Regions from separate parts of the Enterobacter cloacae complex sp. ECNIH7 genome, predicted to be linked through region 2. Evidence: predicted binding sites of a transcription regulator. Region 2 holds the regulator's gene; each other region holds the start of a gene.
What was found. The regulator PhoB, encoded in region 2, activates phosphate uptake and scavenging genes when phosphate is short. The targets are predictions, from matches to a motif close to CTGTCATAAAACTGNCNNAT.
Positions count from the first base shown of each region.

Region 1: the regulator PhoB is predicted to act here: its motif matches at 3,160-3,179, upstream of glpT (glycerol-3-phosphate transporter).
Region 3: the regulator PhoB is predicted to act here: its motif matches at 6,527-6,546, upstream of uvrB (excinuclease ABC subunit UvrB).

Region 1 covers NZ_CP017990.1:3,434,452-3,444,649, forward strand. Annotated here, with positions in the region: gene nrdB (class Ia ribonucleoside-diphosphate reductase subunit beta) at 1-269, shown strand, start outside; gene yfaE (class I ribonucleotide reductase maintenance protein YfaE) at 269-523, shown strand; gene glpQ (glycerophosphodiester phosphodiesterase) at 629-1,687, opposite strand; gene glpT (glycerol-3-phosphate transporter) at 1,699-3,051, opposite strand; gene glpA (anaerobic glycerol-3-phosphate dehydrogenase subunit A) at 3,304-4,932, shown strand; gene glpB (glycerol-3-phosphate dehydrogenase subunit GlpB) at 4,922-6,139, shown strand; gene glpC (anaerobic glycerol-3-phosphate dehydrogenase subunit GlpC) at 6,136-7,326, shown strand; gene WM95_RS16935 (nicotinamide mononucleotide deamidase-related protein YfaY) at 7,360-8,559, opposite strand; gene WM95_RS16940 (YfaZ family outer membrane protein) at 8,653-9,192, opposite strand; gene menE (o-succinylbenzoate--CoA ligase) at 9,317-10,198, opposite strand, start outside.
Region 2 covers NZ_CP017990.1:1,090,434-1,100,631, reverse strand. Annotated here, with positions in the region: gene brnQ (branched-chain amino acid transporter carrier protein BrnQ) at 1-50, opposite strand, end outside; gene phoR (phosphate regulon sensor histidine kinase PhoR) at 460-1,755, opposite strand; gene phoB (phosphate response regulator transcription factor PhoB) at 1,777-2,466, opposite strand; gene sbcD (exonuclease subunit SbcD) at 2,654-3,859, shown strand; gene sbcC (exonuclease subunit SbcC) at 3,856-6,987, shown strand; gene mak (fructokinase) at 7,143-8,048, opposite strand; gene rdgC (recombination-associated protein RdgC) at 8,172-9,086, shown strand; gene ppnP (pyrimidine/purine nucleoside phosphorylase) at 9,135-9,422, opposite strand; gene WM95_RS05280 (AroM family protein) at 9,494-10,171, opposite strand.
Region 3 covers NZ_CP017990.1:1,568,822-1,579,019, forward strand. Annotated here, with positions in the region: gene WM95_RS07715 (kinase inhibitor) at 1-288, opposite strand, end outside; gene bioA (adenosylmethionine--8-amino-7-oxononanoate transaminase) at 337-1,626, opposite strand; gene bioB (biotin synthase BioB) at 1,713-2,753, shown strand; gene bioF (8-amino-7-oxononanoate synthase) at 2,750-3,907, shown strand; gene bioC (malonyl-ACP O-methyltransferase BioC) at 3,891-4,646, shown strand; gene bioD (dethiobiotin synthase) at 4,639-5,340, shown strand; gene WM95_RS07745 (ABC transporter ATP-binding protein) at 5,303-6,025, opposite strand; gene uvrB (excinuclease ABC subunit UvrB) at 6,778-8,793, shown strand; gene yvcK (uridine diphosphate-N-acetylglucosamine-binding protein YvcK) at 9,260-10,168, opposite strand.

The sequences.
Region 1 (10,198 bases), 2.3 Mb from region 2:
CAGACTACCTGTTCCGCGACGGCTCCATGATCGGCCTGAACAAAGACATCCTGTGCCAGTACGTTGAGTACATCACCAACATCCGCATGCAGGCCGTCGGTCTCGATCTGCCGTTCCAGACGCGCTCTAACCCGATTCCGTGGATCAACACCTGGCTGGTGTCCGATAACGTGCAGGTTGCGCCGCAGGAAGTGGAAGTCAGCTCTTATCTGGTCGGTCAGATTGATTCTGAAGTCAACACCGACGACCTGAGCAACTTCCAGCTCTGATGTCACGCGTCACGTTAAGTCTTTCCGGCACTGAGGTGCTGTGTCGGGAGGAGCACCCTTCTCTGCTGGTGGCGCTTGAGGCGCATCAGGTAGAAGTAGAGTACCAGTGTCGTTCCGGCTACTGTGGCTCCTGCCGATGCCGCCTGGTCGCCGGCCAGGTGGACTGGCTGACCGAGCCGCTGGCCTTTATCAACGAAGGGGAAATTTTGCCCTGCTGCTGCCGGGCAAAAGGCGATATAGAGATCGAGATGTGATGTTGTCCTTATCCCCTCTCCCGGTGGGAGAGGGTTAGGGTGAGGGCATCAGGCCGCAGAGCCAGATTGTCGGGTGGCGGCTTCGCCTTACCCGACCTGCCAAACCTACTTCCGGTGAATGAATTCGACCGCTTTATCCGGGAAATCCGTAAACAGTCCGTCCACGCCCGCCTGGTTATACAACACCTCATAAAGCTGATTCACGTCCGTGGCATACGGCGGCAGCTGGTCTGCACGCACGGTATACGGATGTACCTGCATCCTGCTGGCGTGCGCCTCTTTCACCATCGCCGTCAGCTTCACGTGGCCCGGCGCTGAGCCTTCCGCCACCAGCATGTGGTAATCCGGCCCGATGCCGTCGGCGTACTGCGCAATCTGCTTCATCGCGCCCGGCTTAAACATCCAGTCGTAGTTATAGTTCACCCACTTGCCGTCCGGCTGCTTCTCCTGGGTTTCATTCCAGTCGGTATAGGCAATCAGCTGCACCAGATTGAGGTTCATCCCCATCTTCGGCTCCAGCTCGGTTTTGATGCGCTTCAGCTCGGCGGCGTCAAAACACTGCAGGTAGACTTTGTCCTTCTTGCTGGTGTAGCCGTACTGTTTCATTACCTCCAGCGTCTTCGCGGCAATGTCTTTGCCTTCCTGATGGTGGAACCACGGCGCTTTGATCTCCGGGTAGATGCCGATATTTTTACCGGTTGAGTGGTTCAGCCCCTGAACAAACTCAATCTCTTCCTGGAAGGTATGGATCCGGAAGTCAGATTTGCCCATCGGGAAACGTCCCGGATAGACCTGCACCTTCTTGCCGTTTTCGATCTCGAAGCCTTCGGTAAACTTCAGGGAACGGATCTCCGCCAGGGTGAAATCAATGGCATAGTAGCGGCCATCTTTTCGCGCGCGGTCCGGGAAACGCTCCGCCACGTCCGTCACGCGGTCCAGGTAGTGGTCATGCAGTACGACCAGCTGGTCGTCCTTGGTCATCACCAGATCCTGCTCCAGATAATCCGCGCCCTGGGCATAGGCCATCGCTTTCGCCGGGAGCGTATGCTCCGGCAGATAGCCGCTGGCGCCGCGGTGGGCGATAACGATTTTATCCGCCGCCAGCGCGGAGCCTGTCATCAGGCCCGCCAGCAGCAGGCCGGTTGTTACGTAAGATAATTTCATCGCAATGCTCCTTATTGACGACGCGCCAGCACTTCCGCGTGGTGACGTTTCTCACCGATCATGACCACCATGAGCAGCAGTACCGCCAGCACGCTGCCGCCGATCATCACCATAAAGCCGCCGTCCCAGCCGAAGAAGTCAACGGTGTAGCCCACGATAGCGCTCGCCGCGACCGAACCGCCCAGGTAGCCGAACAGACCGGTAAAGCCTGCCGCCGTGCCCGCCGCTTTTTTCGGCGCCAGCTCCAGCGCGTGCAGGCCGATCAGCATCACCGGACCGTAAATCAGGAAGCCGATAACAATCATGCAGGCCATGTCTACTGATGGGTTACCCGGCGGGTTGAGCCAGTAAACGACGGTCGCGATGGTGACCAGGGTCATAAAGAACACTCCCGTCGCCCCGCGGTTGCCTTTAAACACCTTGTCCGACATCCAGCCGCAAAGCAGCGTGCCCGGGATCCCGGCATATTCATACAGGAAATAGGCCCAAGACGATTTATCCAGCGCGAAGTGCTTCACCTCTTTCAGGTAGGTTGGCGACCAGTCGAGGATGCCGTAGCGCAGCAGGTAAACGAACACGTTTGCCACCGCGATATACCACAGCAGCTTGTTCGGCAGCACGTACTTCATGAAGATCTGTTTGGCGGTCAGCTCTTCTTCGTGCTCCTTGCTGTAATCATCCGGATAATCGTTTTTGTACTCTTCAATCGGCGGCAGGCCGCAGGACTGCGGCGTATCGCGCATCAGGGCGAAGGCAATAATCGCCACCAGAATGGCGCCAAAGGCAGGCATATAGAGCGCCGCGTGCCAGTCGTTGAACCAGGCCATCCCCAGCAGGAACAGCAGCGGCGGAATACCGCCGCCCACGTTATGCGCGCAGTTCCACACCGACACGATGCCGCCGCGTTCCTTCTGCGACCACCAGTGCACCATGGTACGTCCGCACGGCGGCCACCCCATCCCCTGGAACCAGCCGCAGAGGAACAGCAGCACGAACATAATCGCAATACTGGACGTCGCCCACGGCACAAAGCCCATGAACAGCATGACCGCGGCCGCCAGGATCAGGCCGGCGGGCAGGAACACGCGCGGATTCGAGCGATCCGACACGGAACCCATGATGAATTTGGAAAAACCGTAGGCGATTGAGATCCCCGACAGCGCGAACCCCAGATCGCCGCGGGAGAAGCCCTGCTCCACCAGATACGGCATGGCGAGCGCGAAGTTTTTACGTACAAGGTAGTACGCCGCGTACCCGAAGAAAATTCCCAGGAAAATTTGCCAGCGCAGACGGCGGTATAGCGGATCAATTTCTGCCTCTGGCAGACGCGCCCTGTGCGGCGCAGGTTTGAAGATACTGAGCATAACAGCCTCCGTGGCCTTGAATTGAATGGGCAGGTGGCTCGCACCTGAATTCCAGAGGCGGGGATGTTAAGAAATCACGGTGATTGTTACTGTGAATCAACGCACAGATTGTTACAGAAATATGACAGAATGCGCAAAAAAGCGCATGAAATCACGTTCCATTTTCGAATTTCGCGCGTTTATGTTCGAAATCAAACAAACCACACTATTGATATGGCTAAATGATAAAAAAACGAACATAGAGGGTAAACAATGACCATTCACGATCCTCGCTACAGCGATGTGATAATCATTGGCGGTGGCGCAACCGGCGCCGGGATCGCACGCGACTGCGCCCTTCGCGGCTTAAGCGTTACGCTGCTGGAGCGCCACGATATCGCCACGGGCGCAACCGGGCGTAACCACGGCCTGCTGCACAGCGGAGCGCGGTATGCGGTTACCGACGGTGAGTCCGCACGCGAATGTATTGCTGAAAACCAGATCCTCAAGCGTATCGCCCGCCACTGCATTGAGCCAACCAACGGCCTCTTTATTACTCTTCCCGAAGATGATCTCGCCTTTCAGGACACCTTTATTACCGCCTGCACTGCGGCGGGCATTCAGGCTGAGGCCATGGACCCGGTGCTGGCGCGGCGGCTGGAACCGTCGGTTAACCCGGCGCTTATCGGCGCGGTGAAAGTGCCTGACGGCACCGTTGACCCCTTCCGCCTGACGGCCGCCAATATGCTGGACGCCCGCGAGCATGGCGCGAACATTCTGACCGGACACGAAGTGACCGGCCTTATCCGCGAAGGTCACCGCATCTGCGGCGTGCGGATCCTTGATACGCAGTACAACGAACACAGCGAGCTGTATGCCGCCGTGGTGGTCAACGCGGCGGGGATCTGGGGGCAGCGCATCGCGGAATACGCGGACCTGTCGGTGCGCATGTTCCCGGCAAAAGGCTCGCTGCTGATCCTCGACCACCGCATTAATAATCACGTGATTAACCGCTGCCGCAAGCCGTCCGATGCCGATATCCTGGTGCCGGGCGACACCATTTCGTTAATCGGTACCACCTCAACCCACGTGAATTACAGCGAGATTGATTACAACCGCGTCACCGCTGAAGAGGTGGATATCCTGCTGCGGGAAGGGGAAAAACTGGCCCCGGTGATGGCGCAGACGCGTATTCTGCGCGCCTACGCGGGCGTGCGTCCGCTGGTTGCCAGCGACAACGACCCGAGCGGACGTAACGTCAGCCGGGGAATCGTGCTGCTCGATCACGCCGAGCGCGACGGCATGGACGGGTTTATCACCATCACCGGCGGCAAGCTGATGACCTACCGCCTGATGGCCGAGTGGGCGACCGATGCCGTCTGCCGCAAGCTGGGGAATACCGAAACATGCGTGACGGCAGAACAACCCCTGCCCGGCTCGCGGCAGTCCACCGAAAAAACGCTGCAAAAAATTATCTCCCTGCCCGCGCCGCTGCGCGGGTCCGCGATTTACCGCCACGGCGACAGAACGCCGCAGTGGCTCGGTGAAGGACGCCTGAGCCGCAGCCTGGTGTGCGAGTGCGAAGCCGTCACCGCCGGTGAGGTGCAGTACGCGGTGGAGAACCTGACGGTCACAAGCCTGCTCGATCTTCGTCGCCGCACCCGCGTGGGAATGGGTACCTGTCAGGGCGAGCTGTGCGCCTGTCGTGCCGCCGGGCTGCTGCAGCGTTTTCATACCACCACCGCCACCCAGTCGCTCGATCAGCTCAGCGCGTTTTTAAACGAGCGCTGGAAAGGCATTCAGCCTGTCGCCTGGGGCGATGCCCTGCGCGAAAGCGAATTTACCCGCTGGGTCTACCAGGGGCTTTGCGGTCTTGAGAAGGAGCAACGCGATGAAATTTGATACCGTAATCGTCGGCGGCGGGCTGGCAGGCCTGCTCTGCGGCATCAAGCTCTCGAAGCAGGGTCTTCGCTGCGCCATTATCACCCGGGGCCAGAGCGCCCTGCACTTCTCGTCGGGCTCTCTGGATCTGGTGGACGAAGCGTACCGCGACAAGCTGCCGCCGGAGCACCCGTATCACCTGATTGGCGCCCAGCATATTGACCGCTTTGCGCTGGAGACCGAAGCGCTGCTGGCGGACTGCGGCGCGCGTCTGAGGGGAAGCGCCCGGCTCAATCACCAGCGCGTCACGCCGCTCGGCACCCTGCGCTCTGCCTGGCTCAGCCCGGAAGAAGTGCCCGTTGCTCCCTTCAATGCCGCACGCGTCCGGGTCGTGGGCATTAGCGGCTTTCTGGATTTTCAGCCCCATCTCGCGGCCGCGTCGCTCTGTCGCCAGGGCGTCAATGCCGAAACGGCAGAGATAGAGCTGCCTGAGCTTGATGTCCTGCGCGACAACCCGAGCGAGTTTCGCGCGGTGAATATCGCCCGTTTTCTGGATAACGAGGACAAATGGCCGCTGCTGTATGACGCGCTCAGACCGCTCAGCGATAGCTGTGATGCCCTGCTGATGCCCGCCTGCTTCGGTTTACGCGACAACCGGCTCTGGCGCTGGCTCTCGGATCGTCTGCCCTGCACGCTCGGCCTGCTGCCAACCCTGCCCCCTTCCGTACCCGGCATTCGCCTGCATACCCAGCTCCAGCGCCAGTTTGTCGCGCAGGGCGGCGTGTGGATGGCGGGTGATGAGGTGAAAAAAATCACCCTGACCGACGGCGCGGTGAGCGAAATCTGGACGCGCAACCACGACGATATTCCGCTTCGTGCCCGCTATACGGTGCTGGCAAGCGGCAGTTTCTTCAGCAACGGGCTGCTGAGCAGCCGGGAGGGCATCCGGGAAGCCATCATGGGGCTGGATGTTCGTCAGCGAGCCTCCCGCGCGGACTGGTATCAGAGCGATTTCTTCTCGCCGCAGCCCTGGCAGCAGTTCGGCGTGATTGTCGATAGCCAGCTGCATCCGCAACTTTCCGGTAAGCCCGTCAGTAATCTCTTTGCCATCGGCTCGCTGCTGGGCGGGTACGATCCCATTGCCCAGGGATGCGGTGGCGGAGTCTGCGCCGTCACGGCGCTGTATGTGGCAGAGCAGATTAGCCAGCGCACGGAGGCTGAACAATGAACGACACCCGTTTTGAAAGCTGCATTAAATGCACGCTGTGTACCACCGTCTGCCCGGTGAGCGGCGTGAACCCACGCTATCCCGGGCCAAAGCAGGCCGGACCGGACGGCGAGCGTCTGCGTCTGAAGGACGGCAAGCTGTACGACGAGGCGCTGAAATACTGCATCAACTGCAAACGCTGCGAAGTCGCCTGCCCGTCGGATGTGAAAATCGGCGATATCATCCAGCGCGCCCGGGCGCGCTACAGCACGCAAAAGCCGACGCTGCGTGACGCTATTCTGAGCCACACCGATCTGATGGGCAGCGTCTCTACGCCGTTTGCCCCGCTGGTGAATGCCGCGACCGCCCTCAAACCGGTGCGCCAGCTGCTGGATGCCACGCTGAAAATAGACCATCACCGCAGCCTGCCGAAATATTCTCACGGCACCTTCCGCCGCTGGTATAAATCCGTGGCGGCGGAGCAGGCGCAGTACGCCGAGCAGGTGGCCTTTTTCCACGGCTGCTATGTGAACTACAACCACCCGCAGTTGGGTAAAGATCTGCTGAAGGTGCTGAACGCCATGGGAACCGGCGTACAGCTGCTTAGCAAGGAGAAGTGCTGCGGCGTACCGCTGATCGCCAACGGGTTTACCGATAAAGCGCGCAGGCAGGCTCAGAGCAATGTCACATCACTGCGCGAAGCGATTGTTGATAAAGGCATACCGGTGCTGGCGACCTCGTCCACCTGTACCTTCACCCTGCGCGATGAGTATCCGCATCTGCTGGACGTAGATAACACCGGCCTGCGAGAGCACATCGAGCTGGCAACACGCTTCCTGTGGCGCAAGCTGGACAGCGGGCAGACGTTGCCGCTGGGGAAATTGCCGCTGAAAGTGGTGTACCACACGCCGTGTCATATGGAGAAGATGGGCTGGTCGCTCTATACGCTGGAGCTGCTGCGGTTAATCCCGGGGCTGGAGCTGACGGTGCTGGACTCGCGCTGCTGCGGGATTGCGGGAACCTACGGCTTTAAGCGTGAAAACTACGAAACGTCGCAGGCGATTGGCGCTCCGCTGTTCCGTCAGATTGAAGAGAGCGGCGCGGATATCGTGGTAACGGACTGCGAGACCTGCAAGTGGCAGATTGAGATGTCCACCAGCAAGCGCTGCGAACATCCTATCACCCTGCTGGCGAAGGCGCTGGGCTGAATATGGCCGGGGCAAAAGGCCCCGGCACAGGCGTTACTCCACGAACAGCGACTCAACCACGTTAATCCAGCCGTGCTCGCTGGCAACCTCTTTGCCATTCAGCCAGCGGCGCAGCATGTTCAGCGCCATCATAGCGCAAACCTCCTGACGCACCGCCAGGCTGTGGCGGGTGATACTCATTTTTACCCGCAGGGCCCAGGTGCCTTCCGGCGTCGCCAGCGCGAAGTTAAGGTATTCCTCGTCCAGCCCCCCGACGAACAGCGCCAGACCGGCAAAATGCTTCACCCTTCTCTCGGAAGCCCAGCGGGCGGTTTGCGCCAGGGTCTCCTGCTGGAAAGGCACCACTTCGCTGGCCAGCAGCGGCGCGTTGACGCGCGACAGCTGCAGCGCCAGCAGGCCACCGGTGAACTGCTCGCTTAAGGTCACGCTCAGCTGACGCGACTGCAGATGCGTCGCAATCTGCGCGGGCAGCCCTTCCGTCCCTTCAAAGATCAGGCTTTCGCCCGCCACGCGCTGCACCTCGGGCCACAGGGCCAGCATCGCCTCTTTCTGCTCGGCCGGGCCTGTCAGTTTGAGTTCAATAATCGGCATGGAGGAGCGGTAGCCCATGGAGACGCCCGGCGGCAGCGGGAGAGGGTCAAGGCTCTGGGCCAGATCGCTTTCCGAGCGGCCAAAGGTGGTCAGACGCAGGCACAGCGGCGGTTCAGGCAGGGTAAAACGATCGCGAAGGCGCGGCAGGATCTGTTGCTCGACCATCACTTTAAATTCTGAGGGCACGCCCGGCGTAAAGAACATCAGGCAGCGGTTCAGCTGCATGGCAAACCCGCACGCGGTACCCACCGGGTTATCGACCAGCTCGGCGCTGGCGGGAATTTCAGCCTGTTTGCGGTTGCTGGGGGCCATGACGCGGCCACGTTCGGAGAAAAAGCGCTCCATCTGCGAAAGCCACGCCTCGTGCAGCACCAGCCCTTCGCCTTTTGCGGTCGCGGCGGCCAGCGCGCTGAGATCGTCACCGGTGGGGCCGAGTCCGCCATTCACAATCAGCACGTCGCAGTGTTCGCTGCGCTCGCGCAGAATAGCGACCAGCGACTCAAGATTGTCGCCCACCGTATTGCGGCGCGTTAACGGTAATCCTTGCTCAAAGAAAAGATCGGCAAGCCAGGCAGCATTGGTATCAATAATTTGTCCATGCAGCACTTCGTCGCCGGTGGATAACATCTCCACGTTAATCATTATGTTCTCCCGCTTATTTGGTCAAAACACTATAGCGCAAACGCGGGGTGGAGAAGAGAGAAACTGGCGCGACAGAACGCCGCGCCGGAGTGATTAGAAGCCTGCGCTGACGCCCACGTACGGGCCGTCGGCCAGCGCGTTGTCGCGGTTGCCGTCTTTGCCGGCCAGGTTCAGATAGCGATAGCCCGCTTCGATGGTAATCGGACGCATGATGGTCCAGCGTGCGCCGGCGTTGGCCTCTTCATAGCTTTCGATACCGCTTGAGAGGGAGTCCGGCGAATAGTAGTACTCACCAAACAGGCCGAAGCTGTCGCCAATTTTCCACTGCAGGCCGCCGCCCACTGCCGCCGCGTACCCTTCGTCACCGTCATTTGGGTTGGTATAGATACCTTTACCGCCGACGGTGGCCAGGAACGGGCCAAGAGGAACGTTCAGACCCAGGCCGAGGCTCGCCGCGTCGCCGTCGTCATCGTTATGCGTCCAGCCGCCGGTCATCGCCAGACCGGAAGTCTCGGTACCCATGCCAAAGCCCAGGTGGGTATAATCCTGACCCGCCGAGCCGTTAATGCTGATGGCGTTAGCCGCCGCAGATACAACCATCAGGCCGAAGCCCACTAATGCCACTTTTTTCATTGTCGTGATCCCGCACAATTATTATAAAGAAGTCCCAAAACCGCGAGATTTTAACCGGAGTCTCCCGGGGATCAAGCACTCTGCGTGCGGCAGGTCAGTAGATTGTAATTATTTGAAACGGCTATTATCCCTTCAGCGAGGCGTTCACCCACTGCTGCAACGCGCGGCGCGAGACTTTAATGCCGCCATTTTTGAGTTCGGTCGGCAACAGCAGCCAGCGGACGGGTTGCTCAAAACGCGCCACCTTATCCCTGACCCAGTCAGGTAAACAGCTGATATCCGTTCCCGGCTCGCACTCCACCACCGCCACCGGACGCTGTCCAAACTCGGCGTCGTCCAGCGGGACGATAAACACCTGGTTAATCTGCGGATGGCGGGCGATAACACGCTCAAGGCTCTCCGGCTGGATCCCTTCTCCGCCGCTAAAAAAGAGGTTGTCCATGCGGCCGAGGATCGTCAGGCGGCCGTCATGCCATTCACCGCGATCGCGGGTGGCGAACCATCCCTGCGCGTTGGTCAGCGGAACCAATTCGCCGTCCCGCCAGTAGCCTGAGGCCATACTCTCTGCCCGGATCCAGACCTCACCGTTAACTACCTGCACCTCTCTGCCCGGCAGCGCATAGCCTACGTCCGGCTCGCCGTCCGCCGCTTTTGCGCAGACGGTAGAGGCAAACTCGGTCAGGCCGTAGCCGCAGAAGGTGCGAATTCCCTGCTCGCGCGCCTGCTGCGTCAATTCCACAGGGATGGCGGCACCGCCCAGCAGCACCGCTTTCAGTGTGACAGGCTGACGGGTATTAAGCAGACGCCAGAGCTGGGTCGGCACCAGCGAGGCGTGGGTACAGTCGCACAGCGCCTGCTCCAGAGGCTGTTTCTCGCGCACGGTTAACCGTGCGCCGGCCAGCAGCCAGCGCCATAAAATCCCCTGGCCGGAAACGTGAAACAGCGGCAGCGAAAGCAGCCAGTCGTCGTCTTCGCCGTAGGGCATCAGCGCCAGCACGCCGCGCGC
Region 2 (10,198 bases):
GTCATAAAGCCCAGCGCGATGATGTCACGCGATTTTAAGTGATGGGTCATAAAACCTTACTGCCTGTGGATGTGGTGTTGAAAACATTGAGATTTTCGATATCCCTGACGGGACGATACAGCCGAAAATTTGCTCAATTTCAGCGGGAAATGCTCCCGTCCTGGCGTGGAGAAGAATAGTTTTTCGATTTACCACGCAAATACAGTCGGTCTGACAGTATCTGGGGCGCAATTTAAACGCTTATAACGTTTAAAGGCAAGGCGGGATCGTAAAACCAGAACAATATGCCAGCATGGAAATACACCTCAGAATAATACGCTATTTATAAGAAAAACCCATGGCTAATCATGCGAACAAAAAACAGTCAGCCGTATAAAATTCATCCGCGTTTCGCTTGACTGCAAAGCAAACGGGCCAGCAGACGCTGACCCGTGGAAAGGTAAAATGACACGCCTGCCGTCAGGCGATCTTTTTGGCAATTAATCGTTCCGGAATAACGAAACTGAAGCGGGTTCCTTTACCCAGCGTACTCTGAATATCGAGACGGCTTTCATGGTGATTCACCGCGTGTTTCACAATTGCCAGCCCCAGACCGCTTCCGCCAGTCTGCCGGGATCGCGCTTTATCCACACGGTAAAAGCGCTCGGTCAGGCGCGGAATATGCTCAGGCGCAATTCCCGGCCCGTTGTCTTCCACGCTAAACTCAGCCCCCGTTGGGGCATGATGCCAGCGCACCACGATATTCGTCCCCTCCGGCGTATGATTTACCGCGTTATACACAAGGTTGGAAATGGCGCTCCGCAGTTCATCTTCGCTGCCCAGCACCTTCAGCGTATTGTCGACCTCAAAGGTCAGGTGATGCTTTTTATGGCTTAACGTCTGCGCTTCACGCTCAACGACCCGCAGCATCATCGGCACATCAATGGTGTCATTTAGCGCGAGCGACGGCGCCGCTTCAATCTTCGAGAGCGTCAGCAGCTGCTTCACCAGCCCTTCCATCCGGTGCGTTTGCTCGCGCATGGTGTGCAGCGCTTTTTCACGCGGCGCGCCTTCAAGCGTTTGCTCCTGCATCATCTCCAGGTAGCCCTGAAGCACGGTCAGCGGGGTACGCAGTTCGTGACTGACGTTGGCGAAGAAGTTGCGACGCGCCCCTTCCAGCTGGTGCATCTGGGTGACATCGCGCGCCACCATCAGCCACTGCTTATCGCTGTAGGGCATCACGCGGATTTCCAGATGGCGACCATTATTGAGCTTCAGATTGTGCGGGCGGGTAAAATCACGCTTTTTCAGATACAGCGTGAACTCGGGATAACGCAGAAGGTTGAGGATATTCTGGCCATTGTCGTCGGGCCAGCGCAGGCCCAGCAGCTGTTGCGCAAGGCCGTTACACCAGAAGATTGTCCCTTCTTCGGTCGTCAGAATAACGGCATCCGGCAGCGACTCTGCACCGCTGCGAAAACGCTTAATCAGGCTTCCCAGCTCGCGGCGACGCTTTTTATTACGCATCTGCATCTGATGCAGACCGTACAGCAGCGGCTCCCAGCTGCCGCTTCCCGGCGGCGGCGTCATGCTTCGATCAACCCACAGCCACCAGGAGAGGCGCAGCAGGTTCCAGAAATGCCAGATCAGCAGCCCGGTGACCGACGCCAGCAGAAACCACGGCAGGTGTCCAAGAAAGGCCCCCAGAAGGAAGGCCGGAATACAGCATAAGATCAGTTCAAAGACGAGCCTTTTCCATGACAGACGTTCCAGCACGCGTCACACTCCTGTCATTGTTCAGAAACGGGTAGAAAAACGATAACCCGTGCCGCGGACCGTCTGCACCATGCGATCGTGGCCGCTCAGTTCCAGTGCTTTTCGCAGGCGGCGAATATGTACGTCAACCGTCCGGTCTTCGACATACACGTTAGTTCCCCAGACGTTATTCAGCAACTGCTCGCGGCTGTAAACGCGTTCCGGGTGGGTCATAAAGAAGTGCAGGAGTTTAAATTCGGTAGGCCCCATGTCGAGGGGATTTTCACCGGTCATTACGCGGTGTGAGGTGGGATCAAGGCTCAGCCCCTGCATTTCGATCACCTCTTCCACCGCCATCGGCGAAATACGGCGCATCACGGCTTTAATGCGGGCAACCAGCTCTTTTGGGGAGAACGGTTTTGTAATGTAATCGTCCGCGCCGGTCTCCAGACCGCGCACGCGATCCTCTTCTTCTCCGCGCGCCGTGAGCATCACAACCGGGATGTCGCGGGTCAGCGCTTCACGCTTCAGGTGTTTGATAAACTGCAGTCCGGAGCCGCCGGGCAACATCCAGTCCAGCAGAATCAGATCGGGCCAGGGTTCATTCAGCTGGTTCACTGCGCTGTCATAATCTTCCGCTTCAACCGGCTGGAAGCCGTTTTGCTCGAGCACGAAGCACACCATTTCACGAATTGGAGCTTCATCTTCTACGACCAGAATACGTCTCGCCATACTTTGCCCTGTCTTATCTTATTTAAGTTACAAGTTTGTAATTCGGCGCCATTATGCGTCAGATTTATGACAGATTTATGAAAAACAGTACCACGATAAGGGGCAAACCGTTGTTTTATTACAGCGGTTATTTTCCCGTCTCTGAACGTTTATAATCCTGCTTTCTCTTTTTTGCCACGGATCAGCTATGCGCATACTTCACACCTCGGACTGGCATCTGGGTCAAAATTTTTACAGCAAAAGCCGTGCGGCTGAACATGAAGCCTTCCTGAACTGGCTGCTGGAAACGGCCCGGACACACGAGGTGGACGCGATTATTGTGGCGGGTGACATCTTTGATACCGGCTCACCCCCCAGTTATGCGCGTGAACTGTACAACCGCTTCGTGGTGAATTTGCAGCAAACCGGCTGTCATCTGGTGATTGTCGCCGGCAACCATGATTCCGTCGCGACGCTCAATGAATCCCGCGACATCCTGGCATTTCTCAATACCACCGTCGTCGCCAGCGCCGGGCACGCCCCGCAGATCCTGAAAAAACGCGACGGCACTCCGGGGGCGGTGCTGTGCCCTATTCCCTTTTTACGTCCGCGCGACATCGTGCAAAGCCAGGCGGGGCTGTCGGGTGCGGAAAAGCAGCAGCATCTATTACAGGCCATAACCGACTATTATTACCAGCAGCACGCCGATGCCTGCGCCCTGCGCGGCGACCAGCCGATTCCGGTGATTGCGACCGGGCATCTCACCACCGTCGGGGCCAGTAAAAGTGACGCGGTACGTGACATCTATATCGGCACGCTGGATGCCTTTCCGGCGCAGAACTTCCCTCCAGCCGACTACATTGCGCTCGGGCACATACACCGGGCTCAGATCGTCGGCGGCAGCGAGCACATCCGCTACTGCGGCTCGCCAATTTCGCTCAGCTTTGACGAAACGGGAAAGGCCAAATCCGTCCATCTGGTGAGCTTCTCCGAAGGAAAACTTCACGCCGTCGAGACGCTGGAGGTGCCCGTCACCCAGCCGCTGTCGGTGCTGAAGGGCGATCTTGACGCCATTACCGCCCAGCTTGAGCAGTGGCGCGGAACAGCGCTTAACCCGCCCGTCTGGCTGGATATCGAAATCACCACCGACGACTACCTGCACGATATGCAGCGAAAAATTCAGGCGCTGACGGAAGATTTACCCGTCGAAGTCTTACTGGTACGCCGCAGCCGCGAGCAGCGCGAGAAAATTCTGTTAAGCGCTCAACGCGAAACGCTCAGTGAACTGCGGGTTGAAGAGGTGTTTGAACGCAGGCTCTCGCAGGAGGAAATTGACGACGCGAAGCGCGCAAGACTCAGCGAACTGTTCAGCCATACCCTGCATGCGCTCAATGATGAGGAAGAAAACGCATGAAAATTTTGAGCCTGCGTCTGAAAAATCTCAACTCCCTCAAGGGCGAGTGGAAAATTGACTTTACTACGGAGCCGTTTGCCAGCAACGGTCTGTTTGCCATCACCGGCGCAACCGGGGCAGGTAAAACCACCCTGCTTGACGCCATCTGTCTGGCGCTTTATCACGAAACGCCACGCCTGCAGAAGGTTTCTCAGGCGCAAAACGACCTGATGACGCGCGACACCGCCGAGTGCCTGGCGGAAGTGGAGTTCGAGGTAAAAGGCACCGCCTATCGCGCATTCTGGAGCCAGAACCGCGCGCGCAACCAGCCGGACGGAAACCTGCAGGCGCCGCGCGTGGAGCTGGCGCGCTGCGAAGATGGCAAAATCCTGGCCGACAAAGTGACGGATAAACTGGAGCAAACCGCCGCGCTCACCGGGCTGGACTATGGCCGCTTCACCCGCTCCATGCTGCTCTCACAGGGGCAGTTTGCCGCCTTCCTTAATGCCAAGCCGAGCGATCGCGCCGAGCTGCTGGAGGAGCTGACCGGCACCGAGATCTATGGCCAGATTTCCGCCATGGTGTTTGAGAAACACAAAGCCGCCCGCAGCGTGCTTGAAAAGTGCGAGGCGCAGGCGGCGGGCGTCGTGCTGTTGAGCGAAGAGCAACAGCAGCAGTTGCAGCAAAGTTTGCAGGCGCTTACTGACGAAGAGAAAACCCTGCTGGTTCAGCAGCAAAGCCAACAGAAAGATTTTCAGTGGCTTACGCGCCATGATGAGCTCGTGCTTGAGCAACAGCGCGTCACCGCGATGCAGCAGCAGGCGCAACAGGCGCTGACGAACGCTGCGCCAGAACTGGCAAAGCTCCAGCTTGCTCTGCCCGCCGCCCAGCTTCGACCGCTTTGGGAGCACCAGCAGGAGCAAACCGCGCGCCTGAGGCAAACCCAGCAGCGAATTATTGAAGTAAATACTCGCTTACAAGCCAAAACCGCACTGCGCGCGCGGATCCGTCATACCGCCCAGCGGAATCATGAGCAGCTTCAGACCGAACTTACGGCGCTGGCGCAGTGGCTGGCGGAGCACGAGCGCTATCGCCTGCTGGGGCAGGAGATTGCCGGCTGGCGCGCCCAGCTCTCGCAGCTTAACCGCGACAAAACGCAGTTAGACTCGCTTGCTGCGCGGATGAGCGAATTACGCAACAGGCTGGCTGCGATGCCGGAAAATGCGCTGACGCTGACGGCGGATGAGGTCAGCGCGGCCATGGAGCAGCAGTCCCGGTCACGCACGCTGCGTCAGCGGCTGACGTCGCTGCATGCCCGCTATCAGCCGCTGCAAAAGCGCCTGCGCCAGAGCGGTGAAAGCGTGCTGAAGGCCCAGGCCGAACAAAACAAACTCAATGAAACGCTGACGCTGCGCCGCCAGCAGTACAAAGAGAAACACCAGCACTATCTGGACCTTAAAGCCCTGTGCGAACGTGAAGCGACGATTAAAGATCTGGAAAGCTATCGTTCCCGGCTTGAGGCAGGCAAACCCTGTCCGCTGTGCGGTTCCAGCGAGCACCCCGCCGTTGCGCAATACCAGTCTCTTGAGCTGACGGATAACCAGCGCCGCCGTGATGACCTGGAAAAAGAGGTCGCCGCGCTTAAAGAGGAAGGGCTGCTGGTGCTGGGGCAGGTAAATGCCCTGACGCAGCAGATCCAGCGCGAGACAGACGAAGCGCAGATGCTCTCTCAGGAAGAGCAAGCACTCACTAAAGAGTGGATGGAAGCCTGCACTTCCCTGAACATCGCGTTGAATATTCAGGAAGATATCTCGCCATGGATGAACGAGCAGGAACAGTACGAGCGCCAGCTCTATCAGCTCAGCCAGCGTCTGACCCTGCAAAACCAGTTAAACGAGCAGGAAGTGCAGGAGCGACAGCATCAGCAGCAGCTGACGGCCGCACTCCAGGCGCTGGAAAACACCCTGCTTTCGCTATCGCTTAACGTACCTGAAGACGGGAATGAAGCCGCCTGGCTGCACGCCCGCGAAGCGGAATTCGCGCAGTGGCAGGAGAAACAAACGCAGCACGGCGCGCTTCTGGAACGCATAAACGTGCTGAAGCCGCTGCTCGACACGCTTCCGGAAACGAACGGCGAAGAAGCCGAACCGGCCATTCCGGACGGCTGGCGCGACGTGCATGACGAATGCGTGTCGCTACAAAGCCAGCTCACCGCACAGCAGCAGCAGGAAAAGCTGGAGCAAGAGCGCCTGCTTCAGTCGCAGGCACAGTTCACCGCGGCGCTCTCAGCGAGCTGCTTTGCCGATCGGGACGCGTTCCTTGCCGCCCTGCTGGATGACGACGCTATTCGTCGCCTCGAACAGCTGAAGCAGTCGCTGGAAAGCCAGATACAGCAGGCCGCGGCCCTTTCCGGCCAGGCTAACCAGCAGCTGCATTCTCATCTGGCGCTGCGGCCGGAAGGGCTCAACGCCGATGCCCCCACGCTGCAAACCCAGCTGCTGCAGCTGGCGCAACGGCTTCGCGAGAACACGACGCATCAGGGCGAGATTCGCCAGCAGCTTAAGCAGGACAGCGATAACCGTCAGCACCAGCTGGCGTTGATGCAGCAAATTGAAGAGGCCGCGCGCGAGGCGGACGACTGGGGTTATCTGAACGCGCTGATCGGCTCCAGCACCGGCGACAAGTTCCGTAAATTCGCACAGGGGCTGACGCTGGATAATCTCGTCTGGCTTGCTAACCAGCAGCTTAACCGTCTGCACGGGCGTTATCTGCTGCAGCGCAAGGCCAGCGACGCGCTGGAGCTGGAAGTGGTCGATACCTGGCAGGCGGATGCGGTTCGCGATACCCGCACGCTCTCCGGCGGTGAGAGCTTCCTGGTCAGCCTGGCGCTGGCGCTGGCCCTTTCCGATCTGGTGAGTCATAAAACGCGGATCGATTCCCTTTTCCTGGATGAAGGGTTCGGCACGCTCGACAGTGAAACGCTCGATACCGCGCTGGATGCGCTCGACGCGCTGAACGCCACCGGGAAAACCATCGGCGTGATCAGCCACGTTGAGGCGATGAAAGAGCGCATTCCGGTGCAGATCAAGGTGAAGAAGATCAACGGGCTGGGGTACAGCAGGCTGGATAAGGTGTTTGCGGTGGAATAAATGGGGATCGGTGCGGTCTGGTGCCCTCACCCTGGCCCTCTCCCACGGGGAGAGGGTACAAACATCAAAAACAGCAACTTTCGTTGCTGTTTTGCTTTTACCTTGCCTCACCCTGGCCCTCTCCCACAGGGAGAGGGAATAAACATTATTTGCTTTTATTCCGGCCACAGCCACGCCGCGCCGCGCACGCCGCTGGAGTCACCGTGGACAGCTTTGCGGATCGGGGTTTCACACTCGCCGCCGAAGACCCACTGTTTGACAAGGTTCGGAACCGTGGCGTACAGCCGGTCAACGTTGCTCATGCCGCCGCCGAGCACAATCACGTCCGGATCGAGAATATTCACCACGTGCGCCAGGGATTTCGCCAGCCGCATTTCGTAGCGGCTAAGGGCCAGCTCGGCGACCGGATCCTGTTCTTCGACCAGACGCATGATTTCGTTGCCCTTTAACGGCTGGCCGCTTAAGCGGTGGTAATCGGTCGCAAAACCGGTGCCGGAGATAAACGTCTCAATACAGCCCTGCTTTCCGCAGTAGCACGGCACTTCAGCGCGATATTTAAGCTCGTCTTCATCCATCCACGGCAGCGGGTTGTGTCCCCACTCGCCTGCCGTGCCGTTGCCGCCGATATGGGCACGCCCGCCGAACGCCACGCCCGCTCCGCAGCCGGTACCAACGATCACTGCAAACACGGTCTGGGCACCGGCCGCCGCGCCGTCGATGGCCTCAGAGACCGCCAGGCAGTTGGCGTCGTTGGCCAGACGCACTTCCCGGTTCAGACGTTGGCTCAAATCTTTGTCAAACGGCTGACCGTTGAGCCAGGTGGAGTTGGCATTTTTAACCACCCCGGTATACGGCGAGATCGACCCCGGGATCCCCATCCCGACGCTGCCGGTTTGCCCTGTCGCCTGCTCTGCCATCTCAACCAGGCTGGCAATCGTCTCGATAGTCTGGTGATAATCATCGCGCGGTGTCGGCAAACGGTGGCGGAACAGCTGCTCCCCCTGTTCGCTCAGCGCGATGACTTCTGTTTTGGTGCCGCCCAAATCGATCCCAATACGCACAAGACTCTCCTCATTATTTTGATTATCAACAGAGTAGAAGCACGCTTCCCGATTAGCAATGCAAGCGATGCGACAATTCGTTATCATGCCCGCTGATTTAACGACAAGGCCGTGGAAATTATCATGCTGTGGTTCAAAAATTTGATGGTTTACCGTCTCAGCCGCGACGTTTCGCTGCGTGCAGAAGAGATGGAAAAACAGTTAGCCGCTTATACCTTTTCCCCTTGCGGTAGCCAGGATATGGCGAAAACCGGCTGGGTTCCGCCAATGGGTTCACAAAGCGATGCACTGACCCACGCCAGCAGCACGGGTCAAATCATCGTCTGCGCCCGTAAAGAAGAGAAAATCCTGCCGACGCCGGTGGTTAAGCAGGCGCTCGAAGCGAAAATTTTCAAGCTGGAAGCCGAACAGGGCCGCAAGCTGAAAAAGACGGAAAAAGATTCGCTGAAAGACGAAGTGCTGCACTCCCTGCTGCCGCGCGCCTTCAGCCGCTTCAGCCAGACCATGATGTGGATCGACACCGTCAACGGGCTGATCATGGTGGACTGCGCCAGCGCCAAGAAAGCAGAAGATACGCTGGCCCTGCTGCGTAAAAGCATCGGATCTTTACCGGTCGTTCCGCTGGCGCTGGAAACGCCGATCGAGCTTACGCTGACCGAATGGGTACGCAGCGGCGCTGCGGCTCAGGGTTTCCAGATCCTTGATGAAGCCGAGTTGAAAGCCCTGCTGGAAGATGGCGGCGTGATCCGCGCGAAGAAGCAGGATCTGGTGAGCGACGAGATCGCTGTACACATCGAAGCGGGTAAAGTGGTCACTAAACTGGCGCTCGACTGGCAGCAGCGCATCCAGTTCGTGATGTGCGACGACGGCTCCGTGAAGCGTCTTAAGTTCTGCGACGAGCTGCGCGATCAGAACGAAGATATCGACAGGGAAGATTACGCCCAGCGCTTTGACGCGGACTTTATCCTGATGACCGGCGAGCTGGCCGCGTTGATTCAGAATCTGGTGGAAGGTCTCGGCGGCGAAGCGCAGAGATAACAGGCAAAACGCAGGCCGGGTAAGCGTTAGCGCCACCCGGCTTATTTTTTATTTCAGGTAGCGGCACAGATAAGAGGTAGGTTCAGCGACCTGCAAATGAAACTCGCTGTGGCCAGGGACGTTGAAAACTTGCCCGGCAGCGTAAACTTTCCATTCCGTTTCACCCGGCAGTAAGACGTTCAGCGCCCCGCTGACGACCGTCATTTCTTCAGCTTCCGCCGTGCCAAAGGTGTATTCCCCTTCCGCCATAACGCCGACACTGGCGCGGCCAGTGCTGCTGCTGGTAAAACCAATGGATTTCACTTTACCGGAAAAGTATTCGTTACTTTGAAGCATGAACTGGCCCTTATATTTTTAGATAAAAATTCACTATAGGGGCCACGCTCATCACCTGTCACGCAAAATCATTACATAAGGAGTTCCGAGGCCAGGCGAGCCATCAGAACGTTGGATAACAGCACGGGAACATCCAGCGCTTTTTGCAGCAGATCACGATGATGCTGATGGAAACCGAGGCAGTCCAGGATCAAGACATCTGCCCCTCTCTCAAGCAGTTCCTTCCCGGCAGCAATGAGCCTGGACTCACTGTCCCAGAACGGATTTGCCAGCGCATACAAGGGCACTTTTTCCAGCACGTGCCACTTTGCCTCCTGGTTATCCATGAGCTCCTCAATAGGCACAATCACCCCCACCTGATGACCATCCACGATGGAGGCCACCAGCGGTGGAATGATCCGCATCGGCTCCAGCAAAATCGCATTACGCGCCGTGAGGCCCTTAATGGGCGCGGTACTCATCAGCAAAATAACGTCATAACCTTGATTATCGAGCACTTCTATTACGCCCTGCAGCGCGCGCTCAATTTTCTGGCGTGAAACATGCGCCAGTTTACCGTCGCTTAATAACGTTGCCAGGGGATCCTCCCCCGCCTCGACAGCGTAGTCTTCCATGACCTCTTCCCGACTCATCTTCCCCAGCAGGCTAAGATGCGTTATCTGTTGTTCAGATACATGCTCGGTTAAGAGCGGTAACACTTCGCTTACAGGGACCACACCAATGGTGAGGATCGCCAACGTTGCCTTCATCTTGATCGCCTTCCATTACTTCAACAT
Region 3 (10,198 bases), 480 kb from region 2:
GGTGCGCGTCTGAATGGCACCTTCAGGCAGGGCAACCAGGTCTGAACCTGAACCCTGCTGCAGGACGCGCGTGTCGGCAGGCAGGTTCGCCACAATCCAGTGCCACCAGCCGGAGCCGGTAGGTGCATCCGGGTCGTAGCAGGTCACGACAAAGCTTTTGGTTCCGGCTGGAACGTCGTCCCACGCCAGGTGCGGGGAGATATTGTCTCCCTGATAGCCCATGCCGTTGAATACGTGGCGTTCCGGTAGTTTTTCACCGTCGCGCAGATCTTTACTGATGATTTTCATACAGTTTACCCTCGTTGATCGCTCGTTCAGCAAGTGTAATGCATAGGGTTACATCGTGAAATGCGCGGGAATGTTAACGGCTGTTACAACCGCGTCGGTTAATTTACGCAGCTGCACCGGCGTAATGCTGTACGGCGGCATCAGGTAGATAAGCTTGCCGAAAGGCCGCACCCAGACGCCCTGCTCAACGAAGAAGCGCTGCAGCGCCGCCATATTCACCGGATGGGTGGTTTCAATCACGCCGATGGCGCCCAGCACGCGCACGTCTGCCACGAAATTTGCGCCAGAGGCGGCGCTCAGCTCCTCTTTCAGCTGCGCCTCAATCGCCGCCACCTGCGTCTGCCACTCGCCGCTCTCCAGAATGGCGAGGCTTTCGCTTGCGACGGCGCAGGCCAGCGGGTTGCCCATAAACGTCGGGCCGTGCATAAAGCAGCCCGCCTCGCCGTCGCTGATGGTGTCGGCCACCTGGCGGGTCGTGAGCGTAGCGGAGAGCGTCATGGTGCCGCCGGTCAGCGCCTTGCCCAGACACAGTATATCCGGCGCAATGCCCGCATGTTCGCAGGCAAACAGCCTGCCGGTGCGGCCAAAGCCGGTGGCGATCTCATCGGCAATCAGCAGAATGCCCTCGCGGTCGCACATCTTGCGAATACGCCTCAGCCATTCCGGATGGTACATCCGCATTCCGCCTGCGCCCTGCACAATCGGCTCCAGGATCACGGCGGCGATTTCATGGCGATGCGCCGCCATCAGCCGCGCGAAGCCGACCATGTCCATCTCGTTCCACTCGCCGTCGAAACGGCTCTGCGGGGCAGGGGCAAACAGGTTTTCCGGCAGATAGCCCTTCCACAGGCTGTGCATGGAGTTGTCCGGATCGCACACCGACATCGCCCCGAAGGTATCCCCATGATAGCCGTTGCGGAAGGTGAGGAAGCGCTGGCGCGTTTCACCCTTCGCGTGCCAGTACTGCAGCGCCATTTTCATCGCCACTTCCACCGCCACGGAGCCGGAATCGGCCAGGAACACGCACTCCAGCGATTCAGGCGTCATCGCCACCAGGCGACGGCATAAATCCACCGCGGGCTGATGGGTGATTCCGCCAAACATCACGTGCGACATCTGGTCAATCTGCGCCTTCATCGCCGCATTCAGACGCGGGTGGTTGTACCCGTGAATGGCCGCCCACCACGAAGACATCCCGTCAACGAGCTGTTCGCCGCTGGCGAGGTGCAGCTCGCAGCCGTGGGCCGAGGCCACCGGATAAACGGGAAGAGGGCGGGTAGTGGAAGTGTAAGGGTGCCAGATATGCTGCTTGTCGAAGGCGAGATCGTCCTGGGTCATAATCGACTTGTAAACCATTTTGAAAAGTTTTAGGTTTACGAGTATAAACCGAACCGAAAATTAACAAAACCCTTTGGAGAAGCCCGATGGCTCACCACGCACGCTGGACGATGTCGCAAGTCACTGAATTATTCAACAAACCTTTCCTTGAGCTGATGTTCGAAGCCCAACAGGTGCATCGTCAGCACTTCGATCCGCGCCATGTTCAGGTCAGCACGCTGCTGTCGATCAAAACCGGTGCCTGTCCTGAAGACTGCAAATATTGCCCGCAGAGCGCGCGCTACAAAACCGGTCTCGAATCCGAACGGCTGATGGAAGTGGAGCAGGTGCTCGACTCCGCTCGCAAGGCGAAAAACGCCGGCTCGACCCGCTTCTGCATGGGCGCGGCGTGGAAGAACCCGCACGACCGCGACATGCCGTATCTGGAGCAGATGGTGAAGGGCGTGAAGGAGATGGGCCTCGAAGCCTGTATGACGCTCGGCACATTAAACGAGGAGCAGGCGCAGCGCCTCTCCGCCGCAGGGCTGGACTACTACAACCACAACCTCGACACCTCGCCGGAGTTTTACGGCAACATCATCACCACGAGGACCTATCAGGAGCGTCTGGACACGCTGGATAAAGTGCGTGACGCGGGGATCAAGGTCTGCTCGGGCGGTATTGTGGGCTTAGGCGAAACGGTGAAAGACCGCGCGGGCCTGCTGCTTCAACTGGCAAACCTGCCGACCCCGCCGGAAAGCGTGCCGATCAACATGCTGGTGAAGGTTAAGGGAACGCCGCTGGCGGACAACGACGACGTGGATGCGTTTGATTTTATTCGCACCATCGCGGTGGCGCGCATCATGATGCCGACCTCTTTCGTGCGCCTCTCTGCCGGTCGCGAGCAGATGAACGAGCAGACCCAGGCGATGTGCTTTATGGCCGGAGCCAACTCCATCTTCTACGGCTGCAAGCTGCTGACCACGCCGAACCCGGAAGAGGACAAAGACGTTCAGCTGTTCCGCAAACTGGGGCTTAACCCGCATCAGACCGAGGTGCTGACGGGCGATAACGAGCAACAGCAGCAGCTGGAGCAGCAGATTTTCAACGCCGACACCGACCAGTTCTACAACGCGGCAGCCGTATGACCTGGCAGGCACGCATTAATACCGCGCTGGACGAACGCCGGGCGGCAGAGGCGTTTCGCGTTCGCAGGGTGGTGGAAAACGGCGCGGGCCGTTTTCTTACCCGCGAGGGGCGGCAGTTTTGTAATTTCTCCAGCAACGACTATCTCGGGCTGAGCCAGCATCCTGCCATCATCCGCGCCTGGCAGCAGGGTGCGGAGCGGTTTGGCGTGGGCAGCGGCGGCTCGGGACACGTCAGCGGCTACACCACGGCGCATCAGGCGCTGGAAGAGGCGCTTGCCGACTGGCTCGGCTACCCGCGCGCGCTGCTGTTCATCTCCGGCTTTGCCGCCAACCAGGCGGTCATTACCGCCCTGATGGGAAAAGAGGACCGTATTGTCGCTGACCGCCTGAGCCACGCCTCGCTGCTGGAGGCGGCAAATTTAAGCCCGGCGCAGCTGCGCCGCTTTGCCCATAACGATGCGGGGCAGCTCGCCGCGCTGCTGGATAAACCCTGCGACGGACAGCAGCTGGCGGTCACCGAAGGGGTGTTCAGCATGGACGGCGACAGCGCGCCGCTTGCCGCGCTGCACGAAGCCGCAAAGCGGCAAAACGCCTGGCTGCTGGTTGACGATGCCCACGGCATTGGCGTAATGGGTGGCGAAGGTCGCGGCAGCGCGCATCAGCAAAACGTAAAGCCGGAGCTGCTGATTGTCACCTTCGGCAAAGGCTTTGGCGCCAGCGGCGCCGCCGTGCTGTGCAGCGAGTCCGTCGCCGACTATCTGCTGCAGTTTGCCCGGCACCTGATCTACAGCACCAGCATGCCTCCGGCGCAGGCCGTGGCGCTGTCTGCGTCGCTGGCGGTGATCCGCAGCGCGGAAGGGGATGAACGTCGTCAGCGGCTGGCAGAGCATATCTCCCGCTTCCGCAAGGGGCTAGCGGCGCTGCCCTTCCACAGCCCCGATTCGCAGAGCGCCATCCAGCCGGTGATTGTCGGCGAAAACGGCCGCGCGCTGGCGCTGGCACAGGCGCTGCGCGAGCGCGGCATGTGGGTTACAGCCATTCGGCCGCCAACGGTCCCGCCGGGTACCGCGCGGCTGCGTTTAACCCTGACGGCGGCGCATGACGCTCGGGATATCCAGACGCTGCTGGAGGCGCTCCATGACGCCGGTGAATAAGCAGGCCGTCGCGGCGGCATTTGGCCGGGCCGCGCAGAGCTATTCGCAGCACGATGAGCTGCAGCGTCAGAGCGCGCAGGGGCTTCTGGCCGCGCTTGGCGAGAACCGTTTTCCGCAGGTGCTGGACGCCGGCTGTGGTCCCGGCGGCAACAGCCGCTACTGGCGCGGGGCGGGAAGCCTGGTCACGGCTATCGACCTCTCAGAGCAGATGCTCGACGAGGCGCGTCAGCGACAGGCAGCGGATCGCTATCTGCTGGCGGATATCGAGGCGATCCCGCTGGCGGATGCGCAGTTCGATCTGGTCTGGAGTCATCTGGCGGTCCAGTGGTGCAGCAGCCTGCCGCAGGCCTTGCGCGAGCTTTATCGCGTCGCGCGACCGGGCGGGAAGGTGGCCTTTACCACCCTGCTGGAAAGCTCTCTGCCGGAGCTAAATCAGGCGTGGAAAGCGGTGGATGAGCAGCCGCACGCTAACCGTTTTTTATCGCATGAGCAGGTGACGCAGGCGCTGGCAGGCTGGCGCTACCGCAGCGTGGTGCAGACCATCACGCTTAATTTTAGCGATGCGTTCAGTGCCATGCGTTCGCTGAAGGGCATCGGCGCCACGCACCTGCATACCGGACGCGAGAAAAAACCGTTGACCCGGGGACAGCTGCAGCGTCTGGAGCTGGCCTGGCCGCAGCAGCGGGGACATTTCCCGCTCTCTTATCAACTTTTTCATGGGATTATCGAACGTGAGTGAACGTTATTTTGTCACCGGAACGGATACGGAAGTGGGAAAAACGGTGGCCAGCTCGGCGCTGCTGCAGGCGGCGCGAAAGCTTGGGAAAAACACCGCCGGATATAAGCCGGTTGCTTCCGGCAGCGAGATGACGGCGGAAGGGTTACGCAATACCGACGCGCTGGCGCTCCAGCGTAACAGCACGCGTGAGCTTGCCTATTCAGCGGTGAATCCGTACACCTTTGCCGAGCCGACCTCGCCGCACATCATCAGCGCTGACGAAGGTCGTCCGATTGATTTCACCGTGCTGTCAGCCGGGTTACGGACGCTGGAAAGCCAGGCCGACTGGGTGCTGGTGGAAGGCGCAGGCGGCTGGTTTACGCCGCTTTCGGACACGCAGACGTTTGCTGACTGGGTGCAGGCCGAGCAGCTTCCCGTCATTCTGGTCGTCGGCGTCAGGCTGGGCTGCATCAATCACGCCATGTTGACCGCGCAGGCCGTCCAGCAGGCCGGGCTGCGTCTGGCGGGCTGGATAGCCAACGACGTGGTTGCGCCGGGGAAACGACACCAGGAATATCTGGCGACGCTCAGGCGCGTACTTCCCGCCCCGTGCCTCGGGGAAATTCCCTGGCTTGCTGACGGCGTGGAAAATGCCGACACCGGGCGTTATCTCGATCTCAGCGTCTTGCTTCCCGCGACATCCAGTGCGCGATAAGCTCGTCATCCAGCTCGTTAACGTGGCCCTGCGCCACGTTACGCCCGCGATAGAGCATGCAGAAGCGGTCCGCAACCCGGCGGATAAACGACAGCTGCTGCTCCGCTAATAGCACCGTCATACCAAACTCCCGGTTTAAGCGCACCAGCAGCTGCCCCAGCTTCTGGGCGAAGCTGTGTCCTGCGCCGTGCAGGGGCTCATCGAGGATCAGCAGGTGCGGACGGTTCACCAGCGCATTAGCCAGCGCCAGCTGGTACTGGTCGTCCGGAGAGAGCGTGTTGGCGCGGGCCTGACGCAATGCGTAGAGCGCCGGAAACAGGTCGTAAACGTCATTTTTCGCCTCCGGGTTGGGTTTCCCCATCGCCCGCATGGCGATATGCAGATTCTCCTCAATCGTTAACTGGGAGAAGATCCGCCTGTCCTGCGGGACATAGCCTATCCCCGGTCCTGAGCGCTGTTCTGGCGGCAGGTTAAGCAAGTCGCGCGGCGGCGCGCCCGCCTCGTGCCAGATGATGCTGCCGCTTTCAACGGGCACTCTCCCGGCTATGCAATTCATGAGGGTGGTTTTCCCCATCCCCGGCAGGCCAACGACGCCTGTACACATCCCTTGCGGAAAATCCAAATTCACGTTCCATAGCGTATGTTGGCTTCCGTAAAACTGATTCACAGCACGCAGACTCAACATCTTTTTCTCCTTAAAAATGTGTGTAGGTGAGGCTCGCGTTTGAATCTGCAAAACCCCTGCCAGAAACCGAAAAGTGTTCAAAAAAACGGCTTTTTTAGGAATAAGTCACCAGAGAGGGGCTGAGAAAAAAGGGAATTGCACATCGACGGTGCTGGTGGTGGTGAGTTGTGGTGCAGAACCCGAAATGATGAAAATGTGAGCAAGATCCCATCGGTTGGTTATGAATGACGCAACTGTTAATCATCAAAAAATAGCTATAAAATTTTTTTACTGCCGTCTCGTGGGAAAAACCGGGAATTTGCCGAGCGCCAGTCTGCATGGGCTGGAAGCAGTTATCCACTATTCCTGTGGATAACCATGTGCATTAGAGTTAGAAAACACGCGATAAGCGAGAGAAGACGCGGCTTACGCCCAAATTGGCGCGAAACGCGGCTTTAGAAAATATCGTTTATTATTTAATTGCTTAGATAAAAGCAATTCCCGTCATGAAAGTGTCACCCGTTGCCACAAAACTATCATTACCTGGCTTGACAAATGTTAAAAAAGAAAAAGTTCTGGGGATAACCTGACCTGACTGGTGTTTTATATTGTCACAGTCCAAATTTTGGCCGCTATCGCGCTAATCATTCAGGCGCTATGCTAAATATCCTGACATGCTACTGGTTTTTCATCCAGTGTTTTTTACTGGCATTCCTGGCAACAACGAGTAAAATTACTCACCTGCCGCTTATAACGTCATCAGGTTGTCGCCCATGAGTAAACCGTTCAAATTGAATTCTGCTTTCCGTCCATCTGGCGATCAGCCTGAGGCGATCCGTCGTCTGGAAGAGGGGCTGGAAGACGGGCTGGCGCACCAGACGCTGCTGGGGGTAACCGGCTCGGGTAAAACGTTCACCATCGCCAACGTGATTGCGGATCTCCAGCGCCCAACGATGGTGCTGGCACCCAACAAAACCCTGGCCGCGCAGCTTTACGGCGAGATGAAAGAGTTCTTCCCGGAAAACGCGGTGGAGTATTTCGTCTCCTACTACGATTACTACCAGCCTGAAGCCTACGTACCGAGCTCTGACACCTTCATCGAGAAGGATGCCTCGGTGAACGAACACATCGAGCAGATGCGTCTGTCGGCCACGAAGGCGCTTCTGGAGCGTCGCGATGTGGTCGTCGTCGCGTCGGTTTCCGCGATCTACGGTCTGGGCGATCCGGATCTCTATCTCAAGATGATGCTGCACCTGACGCAGGGGATGATTATCGACCAGCGCGCCATCGTTCGCCGTCTGGCGGAGCTGCAGTATGCCCGTAACGATCAGGCGTTCCAGCGCGGCACTTTCCGCGTACGCGGTGAGGTGATCGACATCTTCCCGGCGGAATCGGACGATATGGCGCTGCGCGTCGAGCTGTTTGACGAAGAGGTTGAACGCCTGTCGCTCTTCGACCCGCTGACCGGGCACGTTGAGTCGGTGATCCAGCGCTTTACCATCTACCCGAAAACGCACTACGTGACGCCGCGCGAGCGTATCGTGCAGGCGATGGAAGAGATCAAAGTGGAGCTGGCCGAGCGCCGTAAGGTGCTGCTGGCGAACAATAAGCTGCTCGAAGAGCAGCGCCTGAGCCAGCGTACCCAGTTTGACCTTGAGATGATGAACGAGCTGGGCTATTGCTCCGGCATTGAAAACTACTCGCGCTTCCTCTCCGGGCGCGGGCCGGGCGAGCCGCCGCCGACGCTGTTTGACTACCTTCCGGCAGACGGTTTGCTGGTGATCGACGAATCCCACGTCACGATCCCGCAGATCGGCGGGATGTACCGCGGTGATCGGGCGCGTAAAGAGACGCTGGTAGAGTACGGGTTCCGCCTGCCGTCAGCGCTGGATAACCGTCCGATGAAGTTTGAAGAATTTGAGGCATTAGCGCCGCAAACCATTTACGTCTCGGCCACGCCGGGCAACTACGAGCTGGAGAAATCCGGTGAAGACGTTGTCGATCAGGTTGTGCGTCCGACCGGGTTGCTCGACCCGATTATTGAAGTTCGTCCAGTGGCTACGCAGGTGGACGATCTGCTCTCAGAGATCCGCGCCCGTTCCGCCATCAACGAGCGCGTGCTGGTGACCACGCTCACCAAGCGTATGGCGGAAGACCTCACCGAGTATCTCGAAGAGCACGGCGAGAAGGTGCGCTATCTGCATTCGGATATCGACACCGTGGAGCGCATGGAGATTATCCGCGATCTGCGTCTGGGCGAGTTTGACGTGCTGGTGGGGATCAACCTGCTGCGAGAAGGTCTGGACATGCCTGAAGTCTCGCTGGTGGCGATTCTGGATGCGGACAAAGAGGGTTTCCTGCGTTCCGAGCGTTCGCTGATCCAGACCATCGGCCGCGCCGCGCGTAACGTCAACGGGAAAGCGATTCTGTACGGTGACAAAATCACCCCGTCGATGGCGAAAGCGATTGGCGAAACGGAGCGCCGCCGCGAGAAACAGCAGCGCTACAACGAAGAGCACGGCATTACCCCGCAGGGGCTGAACAAGAAGGTGGTGGATATTCTGGCGCTGGGTCAGAACATTGCTAAAACCAAAGCGAAAGGTCGCGGCAAGGCGCGTTCAGTGGTGGAAGAGGATACCGTCGTGCTGACGCCGAAAGCGCTGCAGCAGAAAATCCACGAGCTGGAAGGGCAGATGATGCAGCACGCGCAGAATCTGGAGTTCGAAGAGGCGGCGCAAATCCGCGACCAGCTTCATCAGCTGCGGGATCTTTTCATCGCGGCATCGTGAGTAAAGCGTTGTTTTCTCCCTCTCCCCGTGGGAGAGGGATCCCCAGTAATTTTTGAACAGAAGCAATAACGTTGTTTCAGAGCGATTGAAGGCTATCAGCGATGCTCTGGTCCGGCTGTAAATCGCTGAGGTGTTTCCTGCAGGCCGGGGCGAGGCGCAGGGAGGCGCCGAGAGGGCGGGCTTTACAGGGACGTTACCTCCGCCCGTACCCGATAAGCCGAAAGGAATAAGACGAGGGCACCGCGAAGCGGCGATTTACCGCCGGGAGCCCGGGTCGCCAGGGTGGTGGCGATTGAGCCACCCTGGCACGTTCACAGGCCATATCGTTACAGAGTAGCAAGGAACATAAAGTGAACGGAATGACCACCAGAGTCGTATGTTCCCCTTCACCTCAGCCCTCTCCCTCAAGGTAGGGGGGCGTCCGTGCGGGCATTATTATGAGGGCATCAGGCCGCACAAAACGAACCTAACCCAGCGCCTGAATCGCCTTCTCCAGCGCCTCGCGCAGCAGGTGACGGTCATGGCGATATTTAATATCACTCGCTTCCAGTGGCTCCTGCACCACCACGCGGTCGCCAATACCCGACACATCCACCTTCGGCCCGACCACGACGCCGTCGATAATTTTTTTACCGACGTACTGCTCCATTAATTCAAGCTTATCTGCCAGCGACAGGCTCGCTGCCGCCGGGCTCAGTTCACGTCCCAGGTTACCGATGTAAACCATCGGGGCAGGGGTGCGGCGCAGCGCCTGCGCCAGCTCTTTCACCAGCAGAATGGGCATCAGGCTGGTATAAAAACTGCCCGGACCGATCAGGATAAGATCCGCTTCTCCGATGGCCTCCACCGCTTCTCGCGTGGCGGGTACGCTCGGATAGGTCATTAACTCCGTGGGCGGCAGGATGAGCTGGTCAATATTCACTTCGCCATAAACTTCATGCCCTTCGGCGTCGATGGCCATCAAGTCTACCGGTTGTTCTGACATGGGGATCAGGAATGCGTCAACTTTCAGCAGATTACGGATTAAATTAATGGCTTCCAGAGGCCTTACGCTCAGGTGATCCAATGCCTTTAACATCAGATTTCCAAGGTTATGCCCGGAAAGTTCGCCATTACCGCCAAAACGGTACTCAAACATCGCCGATGCGACGCTCGGCTCGGTAATTAACTGGTTCAGGCAGTTGCGCATATCTCCCCAGGCAATGCCGCCTTCGGCACGTCGAATGCGCCCGGTTGAGCCGCCGTTGTCGGTGGTGGTCACTATCCCTGTCAGCCTTGAGCCGAGTGACGACAAAGAGGACATAACCCGGCCTAAGCCGTGTCCTCCGCCAAGAGCGACCACTCGGTCAAGATCCGCAAAAGTGCGATTGCGCATACGTATTCCTTATCACGTTCGATCGCGTAA